3 regions of the Bacillus sp. ISL-39 genome follow, and region 3 is predicted to be linked to each of the others. Evidence: riboswitches for the same ligand, from Rfam matches in the RefSeq annotation. Region 3 holds a riboswitch; each other region holds the start of a gene.
What was found. A riboswitch is a leader RNA that binds a small molecule or an ion and turns the genes downstream of it on or off. The one in region 3 is predicted to bind S-adenosylmethionine.
Positions count from the first base shown of each region.

Region 1: linked by a shared signal. The riboswitch ahead of J7E37_RS19485 (O-acetylhomoserine aminocarboxypropyltransferase/cysteine synthase family protein) and the one ahead of J7E37_RS18720 (methionine ABC transporter ATP-binding protein) in region 3 are both predicted to bind S-adenosylmethionine.
Region 2: linked by a shared signal. The riboswitch ahead of mtnW (2,3-diketo-5-methylthiopentyl-1-phosphate enolase) and the one ahead of J7E37_RS18720 (methionine ABC transporter ATP-binding protein) in region 3 are both predicted to bind S-adenosylmethionine.

Region 1 covers NZ_JAGGQM010000028.1:100,710-105,875, forward strand. Annotated here, with positions in the region: gene J7E37_RS19465 (toprim domain-containing protein) at 80-436, shown strand; gene J7E37_RS19470 (thioredoxin family protein) at 443-751, shown strand; gene J7E37_RS19475 (MFS transporter) at 962-2,227, shown strand; gene J7E37_RS19480 (hypothetical protein) at 2,410-2,748, shown strand; SAM riboswitch class I at 2,835-2,937, shown strand; gene J7E37_RS19485 (O-acetylhomoserine aminocarboxypropyltransferase/cysteine synthase family protein) at 3,015-4,331, shown strand; SAM riboswitch class I at 4,443-4,556, shown strand; gene J7E37_RS19490 (methionine ABC transporter ATP-binding protein) at 4,843-5,166, shown strand, end outside.
Region 2 covers NZ_JAGGQM010000002.1:720,934-726,099, forward strand. Annotated here, with positions in the region: gene J7E37_RS05395 (1,2-dihydroxy-3-keto-5-methylthiopentene dioxygenase) at 1-493, opposite strand, end outside; gene J7E37_RS05400 (methylthioribulose 1-phosphate dehydratase) at 557-1,192, opposite strand; gene J7E37_RS05405 (2-hydroxy-3-keto-5-methylthiopentenyl-1-phosphate phosphatase) at 1,189-1,851, opposite strand; gene mtnW (2,3-diketo-5-methylthiopentyl-1-phosphate enolase) at 1,848-3,071, opposite strand; SAM riboswitch class I at 3,166-3,273, opposite strand; gene J7E37_RS05415 (pyridoxal phosphate-dependent aminotransferase) at 3,349-4,530, opposite strand; gene J7E37_RS05420 (carbon-nitrogen family hydrolase) at 4,657-5,166, shown strand, end outside.
Region 3 covers NZ_JAGGQM010000027.1:55,414-60,579, forward strand. Annotated here, with positions in the region: gene J7E37_RS18710 (MetQ/NlpA family ABC transporter substrate-binding protein) at 23-859, opposite strand; gene J7E37_RS18715 (methionine ABC transporter permease) at 876-1,526, opposite strand; gene J7E37_RS18720 (methionine ABC transporter ATP-binding protein) at 1,516-2,547, opposite strand; SAM riboswitch class I at 2,636-2,739, opposite strand; SAM riboswitch class I at 3,022-3,125, opposite strand; gene J7E37_RS18725 (YezD family protein) at 3,963-4,073, shown strand; gene J7E37_RS18730 (phosphoadenylyl-sulfate reductase) at 4,164-4,880, shown strand; gene J7E37_RS18735 (sulfate permease) at 4,895-5,166, shown strand, end outside.

The sequences.
Region 1 (5,166 bases), on a different contig from region 3:
AAATATGAACATAACAGCACAAATTCAATATTCATGTTTATAATATTGTAAGGTAATTATCTCTGGTGCATAGGTGGTTATGGCGATGGACGAAAATCACAAGGTGATCATAGTAGAGGGTTCGTCAGACAAAAAGAAAGTTCAAACCGTGCTAAATGAACCGGTTGAAATTATTTGTACTAATGGGACTATTGGTGTTTCGAAGCTTGATGAACTGATTGATTCCCTTTTTGATAAAGATGTATATATCCTCGTGGATGCAGATGCGTCAGGGGAAAAATTGAGAAAGCAATTTAAAAGGGAATTTCCTGAGGCGAACCATTTGTATATTGACAGGATGTACAGGGAAGTGGCTACGGCACCGGAAAATCACCTTGCTACAGTTTTAATTGGCGCAAATATTGATGTTCATGCAGAGTATTTAGAAAAAGGATGACTGTAGATGGAAGAATGGACTAAATCAGAGATGGAAACCTTCCTGGAGGAAAAAAGAACAGGTTACCTATATTTTTACACACCAATGTGCGGTACCTGCCAGGTAGCTGGAAAGATGCTCACTGTCATCGATCAGCTGCTGCTGGAAATTCCTGCAGGCAAAGCAGACTTGAATTATCTGCCTGAGATGGCGGAACGATTTGAGATTGAAAGTGTCCCATGTCTGATTGTGTTGAACATGGGAGAGGTGCTAGAAAAAATCTACGCATTTCAATCTGTTCCTTATCTTTATGAAAAACTAAAAGGTTTAAATTGATGTAAAAGCGGCTATGCCGTTTTTTTTTTTTGCCCATTTCAGATATGTGTTTTGTTTTTACCTTTAAAAGATGATATTGCCGGATAGAAGCGATACTTCCCCGTTAGATAGAGATCCTTTTCTAATAAAAATGAATCGACAAAATAGATTTACATATCGTTCCATAAATATTATATTTAGATTAGCGAAATAATTGAGGGGCGAAATAAAATGGCTCTATACCAGGAATGGGCGGCACAAATTAAAACTTATAATCGAAACATACGACTTACCTTCATTGCGAACATATTGACCCAGATTGGCCTTGGAATTTTCATGGTCATTTATAATTTTTACATCAGGGAGTTAGGCTATAATGAGCTTGTAAACGGAAAGGTCATAGCCATGACCTCGCTGGCAACTGCTCTCATTCTTATCCCTGCAGGCATACTGAGTGATAAAGCAGGCAGGAAAAAATTAATGCTGTATGGAGCCGTCACGACAGGGCTGATCTTATTCAGCCGGAGTATTGTTGAAAGTCAGTCCTTATTAATTCTTTTTGCGTTTGGAACAGGCCTTGCTTCCGCATTTATCCAGGTGTCGATCATTCCCTGGCTGGCGGAGAATTCGAAACCTGAACAACGCGTACATTTATTCAGTATTCACTTTGCGATGATGACGGGTGCCAATGTAATAGGAAGTCTTTTGGGTGGAATCCTCACAGACTTATTCGGCATGGTGGTACCTGGACTTGAAAGTATCAGGTATACATTGATGATTGGATCGTTCTTGTTTATGGCTGCCCTGCTTCCGATTATGAGGTTAAATGAAAATCGGCCATCCCGCATATCGGCTGGCGATATAAAAGAAAAATCCAAAATCATCCCGCATAAAGCCAGCTTCAAAATTATCCTGCTGTTTGCGGTAGCCCAATTGATGATAGGCTTTGGAGCAGGATTGGTCATCCCATACTTGAACCTCTATTTTGCGGATCGGTTCATGGCTTCCAATTCATTGATTGGCCTGGTCATTTCACTGGGGCAGGGAGCAACAGCTGTAGCGATGATCATCGGGCCTTTGGTTGTGCGCAGACTTGGGGAAGTAAGAGCGGTAGTTGTTTTACAGATGCTTTCTTTGCCGTTTTTGCTGCTGACAGCGTACACTCAGAATTTTTGGCTGGCAGCTCTAGGCTTTTTATTCCGTCAGGCACTAATGAACGCGGGCAATCCAATCCAGATGTCGTTAATGATGTCGAAGGTTGATGATTCCATGAAGGGTTTGGCCAACTCTGTGAATCAAATGGTGTTTAATCTCGGCTGGGCAGTGATGGGGCCGGTATCGACTGGGATTGTCTTGAAATACGGTACCTATTGGGGATATGCAACAGTTTTTACTATCACTGCTGGTCTGTATTTAGTTGGATCCACTTATTTCTTCGTAGTCTTCAAAACGATGGATAAGCCAAAATCCGGCATAGTGAATACAAAAACGGCTTGATTACTGTATTTCTTTGGATATATTTCTCGGGAAATGAAAGACAATGCCGAAATATCACACGGTATTGTCTTTTTTACGTTATTCACGATGTAAATTCATTTTTCATCGAATTATTTGTCGAAGGATTCCAACAGGTTTTTCCCTAATTACAAGGAATATGTAATATGAGGGAGTTGATCGGAATGCAAGAACGAATAGACAGGTTTGTGAATGAGATTCCCAACAAAGAGCATATTCTGCAACTAGTAAAAAAACTGGATTTAATCTTAAAAATAGAAGCAGAGGGTAACACCTACTACATGTCTTTTAAGGATGGCAGGGTTGCCCGCTGTGATCCCTGTATGGATACGGGAAAAACTGCAACAATCTCGGGGATGAATGCGTATTTTGAGCATTTATTTGATGGGAATCTTAAATTGCTGCAAGGAATAAAGATGAATTATTTTACAACTGATTGTCCTTTTCGCGCCCAATTGGTTTTGGAATCGTTATTTTATCTTGCGGGACCAGTTCGTGTATAAATTTATATCTGAATAATCTAAATATATTGACTGGTAATTTGTGACGTGCTATTATCACTTTAACGCAGTAAAAACGAAATTGAATATTCTTATCCAGAGAGGCGGAGGGACTGGCCCCATGAAGCCCGGCAACCGGTTGTGAAACACGGTGCTAATTCCAGCAGAGTTTTTGCTCTGAAAAGATAAGGAGAGATGATAAATGACCCTCTTCTTAGGAAGAGGGTTTTTGTTTTTTCAGATAAATTATTTAGATTGGAGAGATGGAGATGACTAATGAGCAAAAGACTTACAGGATAGAAACGCTGGGGGTACATGGCGGCCAGTCACCAGACCCGGTGACCGGAGCAAGGGCAGTACCAATTTATTCGAGCAATGCATTCCAATTCGAAAACACAGAACATGCAGCAGATTTATTTGCACTTAAAGAACCGGGTTATATTTATTCAAGGATACATAATCCGACTGTTACTGCCCTGGAAGAAAAAGTGGCTTTGCTTGAAGGCGGTGTAGGTGCGCTCGCTTTATCAAGCGGGATGTCTGCCATCACGATGGCCATCCTGAACATTGCGCATGCGGGTGATGAGATTGTCGCTGCCGCTAATCTATATGGGGGCACATACAATCTATTTGCTGTCACCCTTCCAAAGTATGGAATAAAAGTTCACTTAGTTGATTCTGTTGATCCTGAAAATTTCCGAAAGGCGATCACTCCAAAAACAAAAGCAGTCTATGCAGAAACAATCGGCAATCCAAGTCTCAGGGTTCTGGATATTGAAGCTGTGGCCGAAGTTGCTCACGAAGCAGGTGTTCCGCTGATCATCGATAACACATTTGCAACACCATATCTATGCCGGCCAATTGAACATGGCGCAGATATCGTCGTCCACTCGGCAACCAAGTGGCTATTAGGAAATGGGACAGTCATGGGCGGGATTATTGTGGATGGCGGAAACTTTGATTGGAAGTCTCCTAAATTCCCAGGCTTCAATGAGCCGGACAACAGCTACCATAACATTGTCTACAGTGAAGCAATCGGTGCTGCCGCCTATATCGTAAAGGCAAGAGTACAGCTTTTGCGTGACCTTGGACCGGCACTCAGTCCGCTGAGTGCGTTCCAATTCAATCTTGGCATAGAAACTTTGCATGTCCGCATGAAGGAGCATATCGCCAATACCCGTAAAATCGTAGGTTACCTTGAGTCCCATCCTGCTGTTACATGGGTCAGCTATCCAGGTCACGAGTCACATCCTGACAAAGAATTGGCAGATCGTTATCTTCCAAAGGGAGCCGGGGCAGTAGTCATTTTTGGAATTGAAGGCGGCAGGGAAGCCGGAGCAAAGCTGATCAACTCATTAGAATTATGGTCCCATGTCGCGAACGTCGGCGACGCAAAAAGCCTGATTATCCATCCTGCAAGCACAACCCATCAGCAGCTGGACTCAGAAGGCCTTAAAGCAGCTGGGGTTCCTGAAGATTTAATCCGCCTGTCAGTGGGGATTGAAAACGTTGAGGACATCATTGAAGACCTGGAGCAGGCGATCGAAAAAGCGACCGGAGTACCTGGAGTCCCGGCTAAAATTTGAAATCCATAACCTTCCAGAAAATATTTGAAAATAATTTTATTGACACACTTTTTTACTCCGTGCTACAATCACACTCGTAACTTAAAACCGATTAGATAATTTAATAGCGTGCTCTTATCAAGAGAGGTGGAGGGAAGTGCCCTATGAAGCCCGGCAACCGTCAGTAAGCATTGCTTGCTGAAATGGTGCCAATTCACGCAAAGCGATCGCTTTGACAGATGAGAGAAAGGAATCCACTATTACTATGCCTTTCTGCTCACTTGCAGGAAGGCTTTTATTTTGTTCTTTTCGAATAAATGCTAAAAAGTTATAGCCAAAAAGCATGTCCGAAAAGATTTTATCACAAGAGCACAATTTTCCCGTTAAGGATAAGAGCCTATTGCCCGATTTTACTGAGTTTGAATTTTTTCGGTTAGGGAATGGGAAACTAGATTGATAACCTTCTTATTTTTAGGGAAATTTAACGGTTTTAATAAGTGTGGAATACTCGGTTGCAAAGAGGGGGAGTCAATTGATTACAATAAAAAATGCCAGAAAGATTTATCCTTCCAACAAGGGAGAGGTTAAGGCAGTCGATGATGTCAACCTTGAAGTCAAGGAAGGAGAAATCTACGGAGTCATCGGCTACAGTGGTGCCGGTAAAAGTACTTTGATTCGAATGCTGAATGGGCTGGAGATCCCGACATCAGGTTCTGTAGTTGTAGCCGGAAAGGAAGTTTCCAGGATTAAGGGAGCAGAACTGCGCAAGGCCCGCCAGGAAATCAGCATGATTTTCCAGCATTTCAACCTGCTCTGGTCAAGAACAGTGGCAGAGAATATCGCGTTCCCGCTTGAA
Region 2 (5,166 bases), on a different contig from region 3:
CTTCAGTTGTCACGAAAATTCTTACCGCAACTACCTGGCGATCATCCTGAAGAGTGAAATAATGACGTGTATTTTCAGGGACTGAAATCAAGTCTCCAGGATTCAGGAACACTTCAAAAAATTCTCCGTCATTACCCTGGATGACAAACACTCCATGACCGCTTACGATGAATCTTACTTCATCATCTGTATGATGATGTTCCTGCTTAAAATTCGCAAGCAGCTGGTCAAGATTCGGTGTATTGTCTGACAGTGAAATGACATCCTGTGCCTTGTAGCCTCTGCGTTCTGAAATGTCTTCAATCTCAGCTTGGAATGCGCCGAGGATTTGCTGTTTTTCCTCGGCGGTCAACAGGAACTTCTCCTGAAGGTTTGATGGCAGCTTATTGATATCCCACTTTTCATAGATAACTTCCTGTGCGTTCAGAAATGCTTCTACCTGCTGCTCATCAACGATTCTTTCCTTTGTACTTTGTTTTACAATATATGCCATGTGAATCTCTCCCTTTTATAATGTCTTTTATCTTTTAATGAAATCTGCTTTAATGATCCTGAGTTAAACCACCTTGAACAATTGGAATGGTTTGTGTTCGAGCAGCCTTAACTGGTAGCGGAATAAAAATTCAGTGGCCTCAAGAATTTTCTTTGCTTCAAAAGCGTTCCTTCCCCACACAGTGATTCCATGGTTACGGATCAAGACCGCACCTGTATCCCCTTTAACGTGCTCTGAAAATGCTTTAGCCAGGGTTGGTATATGTGCATAATTCGGAATTATCGGAATCTTAAGGACAGCATCTTCCTCCCAAATATCGAAAGCCTTGATCAATTCCTGCCCCTGGAATTGCACCTCGCCCCTGTCTCCATAGACCTCGGAGATGACATTATTGTCAATTGTATGGACATGGAGGCTGCAGCCAGCATTTGTCCTTTTGTATACCTCAACATGGAGCAGCGTCTCAGCTGATGGCTTTAAATGGGTATCCTCAACCGGCCGGCCAAATTGGTCAACCAGCAAAAAGTCCTCGTCCGTTCTTTTCCTCTTATCTTTCCCGCTTGCCGTTACAAGGAATTGTACCGGCTCGTTGTTCACTTTGATCGCCAGGTTGCCGCTCGTTCCCATAAACCAGTCACGCTCTGCCAGTTCAGTCTTTACATCCGCCAATTCTTCCCACTTACCTTCTAAAATGCTCATCCTCTCACCCCTGTCTCAGTTTTAAGAGCTTCAATACAGTCATAAAACGTTTCAAATGGTCTATATGCGATTTCCCACTCTTCGCATTTATCCTTCAAGTAATCTCTAGCCAGTACAAGATCTGCTTTTTTGGCAGCTTCCAAATCTGTTACGGAATCCCCGATGACGATTTTATAAGCATCGCTTTGTTCTAATCTTCTCATGATTGTTGGTTTGCAGCAGCCGCAATCATTTGAACACTGATCATCGCAGCTGTTTGGCCATTCAATTTTTATTGTTTCGCCGGAAAAATCTGAACCGTTGCAGTAGATGCCTGTTATCGGTCCGAATGGTTCAATGATTGGTTCGAGAAAAAAGTCAATACCGCCGCTGACGATGTAAACAGGAATTCCTTCTTCATGGGCAAAATCAAGAAACTCCTGAAAACCCGGACGGATCCTAGCCTTCTCTTTAGCAAACTGAATAATTTCTTCCTTCTTGGAGACCGGAAGGAGGGAAAACATTTTCCCTACTCCTTCCCTGATTGAAATACTGCGGTCAAGCACCGCTTCTTTTATTTCATCCCAGCCATCAGGCGCGAATTCCTTCATGATCGCTATGATATTATCCTTTTCGGTTACTGTTCCGTCAAAGTCACAAAAAATCACTGGCTGACTCACTTTGCCACCGCCTCTGACGAACCCCAAAGAGCAATAGCAGCTTTCAACTCATCATGCTCAAGTGCGCCTTCTTCAAGTGTTTTTCCTTGAAGTACGGTATCAATTGCCTGTCTGAATGCCTTCCCGCCGCCCTGTGCTCCACGAGGATGTCCATGGACGCCTCCACCAGCATTTATGATTGAATCCACACCGAAATCTTTTATAAGCAGCGGTACCATTCCAGGATGAATGCCTGCTGATGGAACCGGGAATGTCCTTGTGAATTGATCCTCAGCAGTCAGTGCCTCGGCTATTGATAACGCCTGCTGCTTTTCGAGTGCCACACTTCCATAAGGTGACGGGAACAGCGAGAAGTCAGCCCCGGCATAGCGGAGTAATTTTCCCAGAAGCAAAGAATGTGAAAAACCATATTCATCAGCCGATGTCAGCGCACCGCTTACTGCAGGGTGAGCCATGATTGGGATGCCGATTTCATCATCTTCCCTTAGTTCCTGTAAAACATCCAGGCCATAGGCAAACACATTGAACAACAGTGCGTCGGCTCCAAGTTCAGCCGCTTTTCTTGCTTTGTCCTTCAACTGTAAGGTTCTTCCTGTTAGATTGGCAGCATATAAGGTTCTGTGCCCAGTAGATTCATATACTTCTTCAAGGACCTCTTTACCAAGAGCGATCCTTTTTTCAAAAGGTGTAAGCTCATTTTCAAACAGTATTTCATCGTCCTTGATCAGATCAACACCACCAAGGCTTTGTTCTTTAAGCTGTTTTAGCAGAAAGTCCATATCACGTCCGATGACACCTTTGAAGATGCTCATTAGCAATGGACGATCATAAACACCAAGCTTGCTCCTGATTCCTTCAATTCCAAAACGCGGACCCGGAAAGTCTTTCTTTAATTCATCTCCAAATTCCAGATCGATAAGTTTTACCTTGCCATCAAGCGATAGTTTTCCAAAAACTGTTGTAAGAATGGCTGGCAGGTCTGGAGAAAAATTGAGAGCAGGGTAAGCGATTTTGATTGTTGCCACTGTCTCTGAATTGTTGTCCTTACTTGAACCTTCAACAGAAACCACTCTCCCCTTATGTTTTCTCAATTGTTTTTGATCCAGTTCCGGCAAATCAGTCCAGGACCCTACCGTCAGCCCAAGCGCGATTCCCTCTGCTTTTATCTCCGGGTTATGTTTAGCATCATGGATTATATATGTCGCTGTAATTTCACTCATGAGGATCAATCCTTTCATTACTTGTGGACCCATTATTATTTTGGGCATAAAAAAACCTCTTCACAAAGAAGAGGTTAGAAAATACACTAAACTCTTCTCATCTTTCAGCTTTCGCTGCAAGAATTAGCACCGTGCCCAGCTAAATGCTGGATCGGTTGCCGGGCTTCATCGGGCTCGTCCCTCCGCCTGCTCTTGATAAGAAAATAATTTAATCAAGTTATTTAATTGGTTAAAGTGAATTTGTTAATTAGGATTATGTCAGGTTCGTAAATCAATGTCAACTATTTTTTTTGAATATTTCCAAGCTTTCAATCCTGCCAACTGCTTCACGCAATCTTTCTTCCGAAGTCAGCAAGCCAACCCTCACAAAACCCTCGCCATGCTCACCAAACCCTACACCTGGCGCAACTGCTATGTGTGCTTTTTCCAGCAAGAAATCCGCGAATTCAACTGAAGTGAATGGTTCTGGAACCTTCAGCCAGGCAAAAAATGAGCCTTTTGGAGCAGTCACCTCCCAGCCAATTTTTGTAAGACCGTCAATAAGTACGTTTCTTCTAGATTCATATAAATCATTCAGTTCAGCAACGCATTCTTGCGATCCCAGCAAAGCTTCTGCTGCAGCTTCCTGCACAGCACCAAACAAGCTGACATACATATGGTCCTGGAGCAAGTTGATTGCGGCTATTACACTCTTGTTCCCTGCCGCAAAGCCAACACGCCATCCAGCCATATTATATGTTTTTGACAATGTATAGATCTCGATCCCCACTTCCCTTGCATCCTCGGACTGTAAAAAGCTTTGCGGGCGGTTCCCGTCAAAGCCAATCGCTCCATAAGCAAAATCGTGTACTACACAAATTTCATTTTTTCGTGCCAGCTCGATTGTCTGATCAAAAAATTCTTTATCAGCCACTGCACCTGTAGGATTATTTGGGTAGTTGAGGAACATCAGCTTTGCTTTATCCAATTGATCTGAGCTTAACTCATCATAATCAGGCAGAAAGTCATTTTCTTCACGGAGTGGCATGGTCACCATCTTTGCCCTGGCAATCTCGACTCCAGACCAGTAGTCAGGATAGCCGGGATCTGGAACGAGAATTGTGTCCCCAGGATTCAACAGGCATTGAGGTATTTCTACGAGACCGGCTTTACCCCCGAATAGGATGGCAATTTCCTCTTCCGGATTAAGATCGACCCCATATTCTCTTTTATAAAACGCTGCTGCTGCTTCTTTTAACGAGCGAAAACCCCTGAAAGGCGAATACTTATGGTTAACCGGATTATCCGCAGCTTGCTTCAACCTTTCAACAATGTGCTGTGGAGTCGGCTGGTCAGGGTTCCCCTGCCCCAGATTTATTATGTCTGCCCCTTTTTCTGTATAAGCGCCCACCTTTTGCACCAGTGAAGCAAAAAATTGCTTGGGCAGGCTTTTCAGTAAATCTGATTGTGGAAATTCCATCTTCTCACCTGCTTAGAAAATATGTTATTATTTCAAAATTTTAATTGAAATTCTAGTCACAAATGATATAACGTAAAGAGTAACTTGTAAAGATATAATTTTCAGAAAGTATGGCGGTGATGAAGGATGAAATTTAAAATTGCATGCCTGCAAATGGATATTGCCTTTGGGGATCCTGCACAAAACTACAAAAACGCATCTAAACTGATTGCAGAGGCAAACTCTCAAAAACCTGATATCATAATCCTTCCGGAGCTCTGGACTACAGGGTATGACCTGAATAATTTAAAAAACACTGCGGAAGAGGATGCACAAGCAGCCAAAGCGTTTTTCAAGGATGCTGCCTTGGAATACAACTCCCATTTCATAGGCGGTTCTGTTGCCAATAAAACAGAATCAGGCATTGAAAATACATTGCTTGTATTTGATAAAAATGGAGTACATGCGGGAACCTACAGCAAGCTTCACTTGTTCAAGCTAATGGATGAGCATTTGTATCTGGCTGCCGGGAAGGAAAAGGGGTTGTTCTCTTTGGATGGCCACAAATTTGCCGGCCTGATCTGCTATGATATCCGGTTCCCGGAATGGGTCCGTGCCCATGCACTCCATGATGTCGAAGCGATGTTTGTTGTCGCT
Region 3 (5,166 bases):
TCACAGAATGGCCGATGTCTTTTTACCAGCCAATATTGCTAAGCGGCACAAAGGTAGGAATTGTATTTCCTTTGTACTCTTTCTCGATAAACTCCTTTGTGTCATCCTCCTGGTAAAGTTCAGCTAATCTTTTCAAACTTTTATTGTCTTTGTCTTCTTCACGGACTGCGATGATGTTGATATATGGAGTGGCAGTTGCACTCTCAAGGAAGATCGCATCCTTCTTCGGTGTAAGTCCTGCGTCGACTGCGATTCCATTATTGACTATGGATGCTGCCACATCAGGCAATACCCTCGGAGTCTGGCCGGCGACAAGCGTCACAAATTCAAGGTTCTTGGGATTTTCCACAATTTTATCAAGGGAGCCAATACCATCAAAGCCGTCCTCAAGCTTGATCAAACCAGCTTCCTGGAGTAACAGAAGTCCTCTTCCCATATTCGTAGCTTCATTTGCAAGGGCAATCTTTCCGCCTTCCGGAATATCTTTCACGTCTTTGTATTTATCTGAGTAAATACCCATTGGTGCGATCACAGTAGTAGCGATTGGTACAAGATTTAAATTATGTTCCTTGATAAACGCATCAAAATAGGAAACAGTCTGGAATGAGTTGGCATCCAATTCACCTTCGGCTAGGGCAAGGTTTGGCTGGACATAGTCTGAGAAAGTGACGATTTCGACATCAATTCCTTCTTTTTCCGCTTTTTTAGCGACAAAATCCCAGACCCTGTGATCCGTGCCGCTGACGCCAAGTTTCACTTTGACGGTTTCTTCGCTTTTCGCGGATGATGAAGAACTGGAGCATGCCGTGCCGAATACTGCGAGACTAAGTACAATCAATGCTAATAAAAGTTTTTTCATTTTGATTTCCTCCTGGTTATCTTCTTCTGATTTTTTTAGCTGATATATTTCCAAGGGATTGAAGTCCCTGAACCATTACAATCAAGATGCCAACGGTGATGAACATCGTCTGGGTATCAAAACGCTGGTAGCCATATGTAATCGCCAGGTCGCCCAGTCCGCCGCCGCCGATTGCCCCTGCCATTGCTGATGCACCGATCAATCCAACAGTCGCAATCGTAAAAGCGAGGATCAGCGAGCTCATCGCTTCGGGTAGAATGAATTTGAAGACAATCTGCCAGGGAGTGGCTCCCATTGATTCGGCTGCCTCAATCACGCCCGGATCCACTTCCAGCAGGGAATTCTCTACCAATCTGGCAATATACGGACCTGCATAGAAGACGAGCGGCACGACAGCCGCGGCTGTACCAATTGACGTGCCAACAATCAGCCGGGTCAGCGGTATGATTGCGACCAGCAGGATGATGAATGGCACAGAGCGGAAGACGTTGATAACGCTGTTGAGTACATTGAAGACAGGTGCGTTTTCAAGCAAATGGCCTTTCCTGGTGACCACAAGCGCGATTCCCAGCGGCACTCCGAGGACTGCCGAAAACAGAAGCGAGAACGCCACCATTTGCAGTGTTTCAATTAAAGCCTGAATAATTTGCTCTGAGTTAACTAGCATGTGCTGTCACTTCCTTTATGCTTACTTTTTGTTGATCGATAAAATTAAGAGCTCTCAAAATTTCTTTATCACTGCCCTGGAACTCGACAATCAGGTTTCCGAAAGGTATACCTTGAAGCTCTGTGATATTGCCGAAAAGAACATTGACATTGATATCGAATTTCTTTGATAGCTGGGAAAGAAGCGGCTGACCGGCTGAATCTCCGACAAAATTGATTCGGAATACCTTATTCAGTCCTGAGTGTCCTTCAATAATCCTGTGCACGGAATCAGGAATACTGTCATTCATGATGGTGCTGACGAAATTTCTTGCAGTTTCTGTTTTAGGTGATGAAAAAACACTGAAGACAGTGTCTTCTTCGATGATTCTTCCATCCTCGATGACAGCAACTCTGTCACAAATTTCACGGATGACGGACATTTCATGGGTAATGATTAAAATCGTTATGTTGTACTCCTTGTTGATTTTTTTCAAAAGCTGCAGGATCGAACTGGTTGTCTGCGGGTCAAGCGCAGATGTCGCTTCATCGCAAAGCAGGATTTTCGGCTGAGTTGCCAGAGCCCGGGCAATTCCGATTCGCTGCTTCTGGCCTCCCGATAGCTGGTCTGGATAATTGTCAGCTTTATCAGCCAGGCCGACAAAGTCGAGGAGCTGATAGACCCGCTCTTTAATTTTGGCTTTTGGAAGTTTTGCGAGAATGAGCGGCATCGCGACATTATCAAAAACAGTTTTCGAGTTTAACAGATTGAAATGCTGGAATACCATGCCGATATTCTTTTTTATCTCCCTGACTTCTTTTACTGAAAGGGAAGTCATGTCGCAGCCATCCACAATCACCCTGCCTGATGTGGGCCGTTCCAGTAAATTTACACAGCGGATCAGCGAGCTTTTTCCTGCACCGCTAAAACCAATGACTCCGAATATCTCTCCTTCTTTGATTTCCAGATCAATTCCATTCAGTGCCGCTACCTTGTTCCCGCGGCTTTCATACACTTTTTCCACTTGCTCAAATGTGATCATCAGTCTTCCTCCTTTGTGGATTATAAAAAAAGCCCTCTTCCTGGAAACAGGAAGAGGGCATGCCGCAACGATTGCTGGACAATATCTCTTCTTATCTCCCAAGCTCATGCTTGCTGGATTTGGCACAGTCCTCAATGTGAGTCCGCTGCCGAGGCTTCATAGGGCCAGTCCCTCCGCCTCTCTTGATAAGAAAGTATCGATATGGATTTGTAGGTGGGGATCTTTTGAAAAAGCTGTTTTCGTAAAGATTGTTGTTAAAATCCTAAAGCCGATTTTAACGTAATTAAGAATGTCATTTTGCTGTTCGGTATAAAGTTTGCCTGCTCTTTTCTCACAAAGAGTCAACTTTGGGAAGAAAAATAGGCAATTCAATCCTTTTTTGTAGTCAATAGCAACAAAGTTTGAGAAAAGAGCCTTTGAAAAACAAAAAGTCCCCTTCAGAAAGAAGAGGACATCAAGTGAAAAGTCGGCCTCTTCTTATCTGTCAAGCTCATGCTTGCTGGATTTGGCACAGTCCTCCAAAGGAGTCCGCTGCCGAGGTGTCATAGGGCCAGTCCCTCAACCTCTCTTGATAAGAAGTAACAATATTCGGTTTTAAATCTTGTTTACTACTCTAATGCTGCAAAGAGTGTGTGTCAATCATTTTCTTAGGAATTTTTTTTAAAATCCAAAAATGGGAAAATAGAAGCATTTAGAAATTAAGGGGAAGTTCATTGGGGAAAGAGTGCCAAAGCTATCTGAAATCCAGACAGGAATTCGGGCTAGGATTCTATTAAAGTCCGGTTCGTTTTAGACTGGAATTTTACGTCGTAGCAAGAGGCCGAAAAATGGCATATTATAAGTTGCTTTACTTTTATTATGGAGAAAGCTGTAGTAACAGGTGTCAGTCCAATCATTATCCTTGAAGTTGAAATTGTTCAGCGAAGGAAAATTATGTTCTTCGCAGGGAAAATTGATCAAGCCGAATACAGTGTTGCATTTTTGCCGTATTGTCACAACGAATGATTAGCCCGTATATGGGAAAAAGCAAGATTTATACGGAAGTGCTGAAAGGGAAGAATCATTTTGTTAATGCTATTAAGCAAACAAAATATAACGGAACGCTGTCAAAAAATAGTTGGCAGCCTACAGTTATATATTAATATTCACCCTTTTAAGTAACTAAAATAGTACTAAAGAAAGAATTTATAAATTTCAAAAAAATAAATTGCATTAATCCTACTGGTATGGTAGGATTTATTCCAACGCGAACCACTACCCAACACAAACCAATTCCGTTTAACGTTTTCTGCATTGAAAAGAAATCATTTTAAGCTGCACAAACAGCAAAGCATTCCTGGGTAGACAATAATTTAGGGAGGCGAAGCCGCTTGAAAACAGAGGAGACGGAAGAACTCTATAAAGTTCTGGAAAATATGCTGAAAACTTTAAAGTTCGGATCCATCACATTGGTTGTCCAGGATGGCAGGATAGTCCAAATTGAGAAAAATGAAAAGGTTCGTCTCCAATCAAATAAGAAACGCTGATAAGAAACGCTGACTAGAAAAACTAGAGGCGGTCTCCATCATTCTTGATGGGAGACTGCCTTTTTTTTATAAGAATGGGAGGATGGAGTTATGTCTGCTGCAGTAACTTATCAAAACTGGAAGGAAGTTTCCGGGGATTTTACTCATGATGATGAGACCAAAGGAGCCTTTTCTGTCCTGGATTGGGCGTACAGGACATACCCGGAGGAAGAGATTGTATATGCGTCCAGCTTCGGTGCAGAAGCGATTGTGTTAATCGATCTCATCCAGCAGATTAAGCCGGATGCACATATTGTCTTTTTGGATACCGGACTGCACTTTCCGGAGACCTATCAGGTCATTGACGAAATACAAGCCCGCTTTCCGTCTCTAAGGATTGAGAAAAAAGAACCTGAAATGAGTCTTGAAGAGCAGGGTGCGCAATATGGGTCAGCACTGTGGCTGAGAGATCCAAACGAGTGCTGTAATATCCGCAAGGTGATTCCGCTGCAGAAAACTCTGACAGCGAAAAAAGCGTGGATATCTGGACTGCGCAGGGAGCAATCTCCCACAAGAGCAAACACGGATTTTGTCAACAAGGATGAGAAATTCCGAAATATCAAAATCTGTCCATTGATTCATTGGAGCTGGGATGATGTCTGGAATTACATCCGCGAAAAGGGGCTGCCTTATAATGCCCTGCATGATCAACAATATCCAAGCATTGGCTGCCTTCCTTGTACAAAGCCTGTCACTGCTGATGGTGACTCACGAGCTGGCCGCTGGTCTGGAAGCGGCAAGACGGAATGCGGGCTGCATGCCCGCTAAAGGAGGCCTTTCCAATGCTTACTAACATTGCCATTCTTCTGGGTTTATTTTTTGCTATGAACATAGGGGGCAGCGGGGCGGCAGCTTCAATGGGGATTTCATACGGTTCAGGGGTCGTCAAAAAAGGATTGGGCTTGCTGCTGTGCAGTATCGCTGTCTTTCTTGGAGCCTGGCTTGGAGGAGGTGAAGTAGTCAAAACGATGGGCAGCGGGATTGTCCCGGAGAGCACATTCACCGTTCAAATTGCCTTGATTGTTGTCGCCTCAGCCGCTTTGTCCTTGTTTTT